DNA from 2 places in the Methylovirgula sp. genome. Region 2 is predicted to be linked to the other one. Evidence: predicted binding sites of a transcription regulator. Region 2 holds the regulator's gene; the other holds the start of a gene.
What was found. Region 2 encodes LexA, which represses DNA repair genes until DNA is damaged. Its sites were predicted from a motif close to TGTTCNNNNTGTGTTCNG; they were not measured.

Region 1: the regulator LexA is predicted to act here: its motif matches at 1,821-1,838, upstream of recA (recombinase RecA).

The regions. Positions count from the first base shown of each region.
Region 1 is NZ_JBBCGP010000001.1:2,309,805-2,313,811, forward strand. It holds gene WDN02_RS11290 (MFS transporter) at 1-624, opposite strand, end outside; gene WDN02_RS11295 (TetR/AcrR family transcriptional regulator) at 694-1,290, shown strand; gene WDN02_RS11300 (cupin domain-containing protein) at 1,366-1,800, shown strand; gene recA (recombinase RecA) at 1,946-3,019, shown strand; gene alaS (alanine--tRNA ligase) at 3,156-4,007, shown strand, end outside.
Region 2 is NZ_JBBCGP010000001.1:2,458,306-2,462,312, forward strand. It holds gene WDN02_RS12030 (IS4 family transposase) at 1-125, opposite strand, end outside; gene WDN02_RS12035 (ComEC/Rec2 family competence protein) at 239-1,918, shown strand; gene lexA (transcriptional repressor LexA) at 2,019-2,732, opposite strand; gene WDN02_RS12045 (hypothetical protein) at 3,385-3,825, opposite strand.

The DNA.
Region 1 (4,007 bases), 150 kb from region 2:
CGCCCCGTAGCGCCGTAAGCCGATCGCCGCCGGACTTTCGGGAACGAGGAACGCGATCAACGGAATGAGCGCGAGGGCGCAGCCCGCGATCGTCAGGACCACCGGCTTCCAGCCGCCCCAGGCGGCGAGGCCCGCGAGGCCAGGCAGGAAGATGAGCGTTCCGGTCGACATGCTCGCTGTCAGCAGGCCCATGATCAGGCCGCGATGCGTCGCAAACCAGCGGTTGACGATCGTGGCGGCCAACACATTGGCGACGACGCCAGAGCCGAGGCCGGAGAGCACGCCCCATGTCAGAAAGAGCTGCCATTGCGCATTCATGAATACGCTGACGCCTGCCGCCAAAGCCATCAGGACAATGGCTGCGAGCACCGTTCGGCGCAGGCCGAATTGCTGCATGGCTGCGGCGGCAAAGGGACCTGTGAGGCCATAAAGGAAAATGCCGAGGGCGGCGGCGGCCGAAACTGTGCCGGCGCTCCAGCCGAACGCTTTTTGCCAGGGCAGCAGTAACACACCAGGCGTCGCGCGCAGGCCCGCCGCGGCGAGCAGGGCGAGGAAGATCGCGGCGACGACAACGAAGACGTAGTTCTGGCCGAAGGGATAACTTGTTCGAGTGCGCATATTCATGTTACTGATCGGTATGTGTCGGGCTTAATACGTACCGAGCGGTAACATTGTCAAGTCATGTTGGACCGGATGAGCGCACAGGCGGACAAATCGAGACGTAAAGCCGGTGGCATTCCACGCGCGGCCGACCGTATCCGCGTCTCGGCCCGCGAATTATTTTATCGCGAGGGCATCCGCGCCGTCGGCGTGGATGAGATCGTCCATCGCGCCGGCGTCACCAAGCCGAGCCTCTATCGCAGCTTTGCCTCCAAGGACGAACTCGCGGCCGCCTATCTGCGCGACTACGATCGCGATTTCTGGGAAAGGTTCGAGCGCCCGCGCGGGAAGACTTACGCCGACCCGCGCCAACAGGTTCTCGCCTATATCGCTGAACTGGCGGGGCGGGCGGTCGGGCGCGGCTATCGTGGCTGCGGGCTCAGCAACGCCGCGATCGAATATCCGACGCCTGACCATCCCGCCCGCAAGGTGGCGGAAGCGCACAAGAAAGCGGTGCGCCAGCGTCTACGCGACCTTGCCGCGGCGATGGGCGCACGCGAGCCGGATGTCCTCGGCGACAGCCTGCTTCTGCTGATCGAGGGCATCTATGGCTCCGGCCAGCAGTCGGAAGACGGCCCGGCGCAGTCCGCCGTCGCGGCGGCAGAACGTCTCATCGACAGTTTCACATAGGGCCGTGAACAGTCGGGCGCGGATACATAGATATGAGGCGTTCCGAGCCCGCCCATCACCGGAGTCCAAAGCGCGATGGATGAAAAAGCTTATAATTTCTTCGATCTGGCAGAAATCAAAGCTCGCTTTCCTGATCGTGCCGAGTCGATGATTGTCGATGCCTACCTGTCGGACCACGAGTCTGCGAGTTCGCGGTTGTTCCGGCTCTATCATCCGATCCCACGTCACCTTCACGAGACCTGCGACGAGCATCTCGTTTTGCTCGATGGCGAGGTCGATTTCGCCATTGCCGACGAACCGCCGCGCCGGCTTCGCGCGGGGCAGATGGTGACCTTTCTGCGCAACATTGTGCATGGGATTCAGCCGGTAGAAGGTGGGGCACCCGCCGTTTTCTTCACTGTCGATACGCCGCGCCGGGCGCCCGGCGACGTGCATTTCGTCGATTCCGCCGAGTCCAAGGGACGGCGTTTCGTGACCCACCTTGCCAGCTATGAAGCGCGATCGGCGTGAAGTGTCGATAAATGGGAGGAAAGAACAAAAAAAGAACTTGGTGAGAAGGAACAAATAGCGTACATTTCTCGGCGCAGGCGGAAGCGTCGCCGCCGCGCAAACACATTGCACTTGTCCGCACGCCCGTGTCAGAAGGAATCATTCGATGAGCCAAGCGAATCTTCGCCTTGTGGAAGGAACATCCGTGGACAAGACCAAGGCGCTCGACGCCGCCGTCTCTCAAATCGAGCGCGCGTTTGGCAAAGGCTCGATCATGCGCCTCGGCAAGAGCCCGGTGGTCGAGATCGAGACGATTTCGACGGGGTCGCTCGGGCTCGATATCGCGCTTGGCGTTGGCGGTCTGCCGCGCGGCCGGGTCGTCGAGATTTATGGCCCGGAATCTTCCGGCAAGACGACGCTGACGCTGCATGTCATCGCCGAGGCCCAGAAGGCCGGCGGCGTCTGCGCCTTCATCGATGCCGAACATGCGCTCGATCCGATCTATGCCCGCAAACTTGGCGTCAATCTCGACGATCTGTTGATCTCGCAGCCCGATACGGGCGAACAGGCGCTTGAAATTACCGATACTCTGGTTCGCTCCGGCTCGGTTGACGTGCTGGTGATCGATTCGGTTGCCGCCCTCACGCCGCGCGCGGAAATCGACGGCGAGATGGGCGACAGCCAGCCGGGCTTGCAGGCGCGGCTGATGAGCCAGGCGCTACGCAAGCTCACTGCGTCGATCTCCAAGTCAAAAACGATGGTGATTTTCATCAATCAGATTCGCATGAAGATCGGCGTCATGTACGGCAGCCCGGAGACGACGACGGGCGGCAATGCGTTGAAATTCTATGCTTCGGTCCGGCTCGATATCCGCCGCATCGGTTCGATCAAGGAACGCGATGAGGTTGTCGGCAATCAGACCCGCGTGAAAGTGGTGAAGAACAAGGTCGCGCCGCCCTTCAAACAGGTCGAATTCGACATCATGTATGGGGCAGGTATCTCCAAGGTCGGCGAATTGATCGACCTCGGCGTCAAGGCCGGTGTTGTCGAGAAATCCGGCGCCTGGTTCTCTTATGACAGTCAGAGACTTGGCCAGGGCCGTGAAAACGGCAAGACATTTTTGAAAAATAATCCCGAGATCGCCGCTGAAATCGAATTGGCGATTCGCGAAAATTCCGGCCTGATCGCCGAGCGCATTCTCGATCCCGGCGAAACCGAAGAGACCGAACTCGAAGGCTGATCTGCCTCCAGCCTCCTGCATCGACGCCGCGCCGGCGCTCGACAGGGCGGAAGCGGAAAGCTAGAAGACGTGCTCCCCTTTCCGCCTGGATGGCCGCGGCGAATTTTACCGTTCGCCGCGTGCATGGATGCAGATTATGAACGGCGTTAACGAGATCAGGACTGCGTTTCTCGACTATTTCGGCCGCCATGGGCATGAGATCGTCGCGTCCTCTTCGCTCGTTCCGCGCAACGACCCGACGTTGATGTTCACCAATGCGGGCATGGTGCAATTCAAGAACGTCTTCACCGGCATCGAAAAGCGGCCCTATACGCGTGCCGCGACGGCGCAGAAATGCGTTCGCGCCGGCGGCAAGCACAATGATCTCGACAATGTCGGCTATACCGCGCGCCATCACACGTTCTTTGAAATGCTCGGCAATTTTTCCTTCGGCGATTATTTCAAGGCCGAGGCGATCGAGCTTGCCTACAAACTGACGACGCAGGTCTTCGGTCTGCCCAAGGACAAGCTGCTCGTCACCGTCTACCACACTGACGATGAAGCCTTCGATCTTTGGAAGAAGATCGCCGGCTTCCCCGATTCGAAGATCATCCGCATCCCGACCTCCGATAATTTCTGGTCGATGGGTGACACTGGCCCCTGCGGTCCCTGTTCTGAGATTTTCTACGATCAGGGTGACAAGCTTGCCGGTGGTCCACCCGGCAGTCCCGACGAGGATGGCGACCGTTTTCTGGAATTCTGGAATTTGGTCTTCATGCAATATGAGCAGCTCGCGCCCGGCGAGCGCGTGGGCCTGCCGCGGCCTTCCATCGACACCGGCATGGGGCTTGAGCGTATTGCCGCGCTGTTGCAGGGCGTTCAATCGAATTACGATATCGATCTTATGCGCGCCCTGGTGCTTGCCGTCGCGCAAGCCACGGGGGTCGATCCGGATGGACCGCAAAAGGCGAGCCATCGTGTCATCGCCGACCATTTGCGCGCCTCGGCT
Region 2 (4,007 bases):
CAGAACCGGCGGCCGAGCCGTTCATCCTTAAACTTGCATCCCGCAGCTTCCCGATCAACCCAGGTCTCCATACCCGTCGTCAATCGCTCAGCACGCGCCTCCGCGCGTTCCTTCACCAAGCCCATCGAGCACCCCCACGCCTCCGAATCAGGTGCTCAACAACGAATCACAACAGATTCCGCCAATACAAGATCCCGCCCCCGGCGCCTCGTTCAAATCCGACGTCAAATGTGGGTAATTGAAAGGTTTGCCGGGAGGCTACGATTTTGCCCGCGATGCGTGGTTCGCGCGCATCGGCGCGGTTGGCAATGTGGTCGGTCGCGTGACCCTGATGACGCCGCCGCATCCGCCGGGGCTTGTCGATTCCGCGCTGATGGCACTCGACCGCAGCCGCAATGCTTTGGCTTTGCGCATCGATACGATTGTTGGCGGTGAAGCCGGTGCCGTTGCCGCGGCCATGGTGACAGGCAAGCGCGATCTGCTCTCGGACGATACTAAGGACGTGATCCGCGAAGCCGGCATCTTTCACATCATCACGATTTCCGGCGTACAGATGACGCTGATGGCCGGCATTTTCTTCGTTGGCCTGCGGCGTGTATTGGCGCTTTCGCCGTCGCTGGCGCTGCGCTACCCGATCAAGCAATGGGCGGCCGCAACCGCCATTCTTGGCGCGATCTTCTATGACATCGCGACGGGCTCGCGCGTTGGCACCGAGCGGGCCTTGTTCATGACCTTGATCATGCTCGGCGCCGTGCTTGCCGGACGCCAGTCGCTCAGCATGCGCAATCTCGCGCTCGCCGCCGTGCTGGTGATGCTTGTTGCGCCCGAGGCGATCCTAGGCGCGAGCTTTCAGCTTTCCTTCGCCGCAGTCGCTGCGCTTGTCGCGGTGTATGAATCGCGCGCCGAAAATGGCGCGCAAATTCGCGACGAGCGCGCCGGCCTTGTGGCGCCGTCGCCGATGCGGGCGCGGATCGCCGCGCTCCGCGCGTTCTTCGGCCATGGGCCGCCGGCTTTGCTATTTGCGACTCTCTGCGCGACGACGGCGACGGCCTCGTTCATGGCCTATGATTTCCATGAGCTCAATCCTTACGTGCTCATCGGCAATCCGCTGACGCTGACTCTCATCGAATTGTTCGCGGTGCCATGCGCGCTCCTCGGCACGCTGCTCTATCCGCTTGGGCTCGATGCGTTCGTCTGGCATTATCTCGGCCTCGGCATCCGTTTCGTGCTGTGGGTCGCACGCTGGATCGGCACGCTACCGGGCGCGTCAACGCATATCAATGTCTTCGCGCCCTGGGCGATCGTGTTTCTGACATTCGCGGTGCTTTCGGCGGTGATCTGGCGCTCGGCGCTGCTGCGGCTGACGGCCGTGCCGCTCGCAATCATCGGCCTCTATGGCACGATGAATGGTCCATCCTTCGATATGGCGATTGCCGCGACCGGCGATGCCGTCGCCGTGCGCGGGGCGGACGGCGCGTTGACGATCATCGGCCGGCGGCCAAGCCAGTTCACGGTCGAGCAATGGCTCGGCGCCGACGCCGACGCGCGCGACCCGCATGAAGCAATCGACATGAGCGCCTGCGACCGCATCGGCTGCGTCGGCATTCTGGCCGATGGCCGCAGCGTTGCGCTGGTGCTGGACGACGCAGCTTTCGCTGAAGATTGCCTGCGCGCCGATATTGTCATCACGCCGCTCTACGCGCCGCCGGGCTGCGCCGCGCCGCTCGTCATCGATCGCGACAGGCTACGCGGCAGCGGCGCGATGCTTTTGCGCGCGCAAGGCAAGGGCTGGGCATTCGACACCGCCCGTGCCGTGGACGAAGACCGGCCTTGGTCGCCAGCGCCACCTGTGTGGAAAAGGGCGCGTGCTGCGCCCGAGCAAAAAGCGAACGACAGTCCGGACGCTTCACAAGATTAGCCCGTTATGGCCGGGCTTGACCCGGCCATCCACGACTTACCTTGAGGGCCTTGCATGGATGGCCGGAACAAGTCCGGCCATGACGCGCGTTCAACGCAGCTCAATATTTCCTGATGAGGCTCACCAGCTTGCCCTGGATGCGCACGCGGTCGGGGCCGAAAATGCGCGTCTCATAGGCCGAATTGGCGGCTTCGAGCGCGATCGAGGCGCCGCGCTTGCGCAGCCGCTTCAACGTCGCTTCCTCATCGTCGATGAGGGCGACGACGATGTCGCCGGTCTCGGCCGTGTCCTGCTTGCGGATCACCACCGTGTCGGCGTCGAAAATACCGGCGTCGATCATCGAATCGCCACGCACTTCGAGCGCGTAATGTTCGCCGGTCGAGAGCATGTCCGGGGACAGGGTGATCGTGTGGCTGCGGCTCTGCAAAGCGGTGATCGGCGTGCCCGCGGCGATACGGCCCATGACAGGAATGGCGACCATGCCGGCGCGTTCATCCTCGTCCTCGAACGCGGGCATGACAGGGCGTACCTTGCCGAGATTGCCCTCGATGACTTCGGGCGAGAACTTGCGGCCACGTCCATGTGACATGGGCGTTGTCGACTCGGGCAGGCGCAAAACTTCGAGCGCGCGGGCGCGGTTCGGCAGGCGGCGGATGAAGCCGCGCTCCTCGAGCGCCAGGATCAAGCGATGGATGCCGGATTTCGAGCGCAGGTCGAGCGCTTCTTTCATCTCGTCGAAGGAGGGCGGGACGCCGGTCTCCTTCAGACGCTCGTTGATGAAGCGCAGGAGTTCGCTTTGTTTACGGGTCAACATTCAGGCGCTCTCGCTCTTGGGCGGCTCCGGAGCCGAATCACTCCGGTTCAGAAGACGGGAAGCCGCTAAACAAAGAGTGAACAGAGCCTAACCGTTCTTGCTGTGTTCCGTCAAGGTGGGGCGATATTATATTTCGCGGGACCAACGCTAGATGTTGCATCCGTTTTGAGTGTTCTGGCAAAATCCGCGGATGCCGCTTTCGCAACTTACGACCTGCCTGAACGACGCAGCCGCAGTCTCTTCGTTGATTGCTGGGGGCCTTTGGCTTGTCTCCGCAACGCGATCTACGCCCTCGGATTTCACGGAAGTGGAAGTAGCCATCGCCGAGGGCGGCCTTACAGATGAAATGGGTGCCCTCGGGCCGCAGAGTGTGTATGTCAATACAAAGCCGCTGATAGATTTAGCCAACGCGATTAGGCACCAAAGCCAATACAGCGCAATGGCGGCCATCTTCGCCTTTTTGGCCGCAATTTGTCAGGCCGGAGTCCTCTTAGCTGGTCGCTCTTAAAGGCTTCATTTTTTCGGATCGCTTGGCTTAGGTTGCCGATCTGGTTTTGCCACAACCTTCGCAAAGGCTCGGTCAAAATCCTTCGGATCATTGCTCATTTCAAGCTCGTGCGCAGCTTCGCGAATGTGGGTCGCGCCAAGCCACCTACCTCAGCCCGATGACGAGTCCGCTCAGGTCGGCGTTCACCATCAGGCCGACTTGAAAGCCTTCCAATTCCAACACAGCGCCCTTGTCGTTGGCGAGCCGGATGAGGCGGGCGCCGACACCAACCGTGGCACCCGCACCAGCCGCGCCATAGACGCCTGCAATGTCCGATGGCCGGTAGATGTGGAGAACCCGTCCACGCAAAGTCGTATGCGACAGGCCGAAGACAAGCCCGGCATCGACGCCGCCGACGGTCAGCGCATAACGCCGCCCGTGGAAATACAGGCTGCCGCCGCCGCCATTCGCGCCAACGAACCAGCCACCCTTCACGATGGACAGGCGCACGGTGCCGCTGTCGGCAAACGCGGAGGTAGACGAACTCAGAGCAAAAAGGGCCAGCAGACCGACGAGGCTTGCTCGAACCCGATGAGACAGATGCATGGTGCTTCCCCCCTGAAACCCTGTTGCGCAGTCCCGTCAGCCTATATCAGCGACGAAAAGAAAACCAATTCCCGGGAGCCAGCTCTAAATCGGGTCGCGAGACGGGCGTCTTTCTGCGCTCGGCGTAGCTATTCGTTCATCTCAATTTTTAAGAGCGGGGCAACCAATATCACTCATGCTGC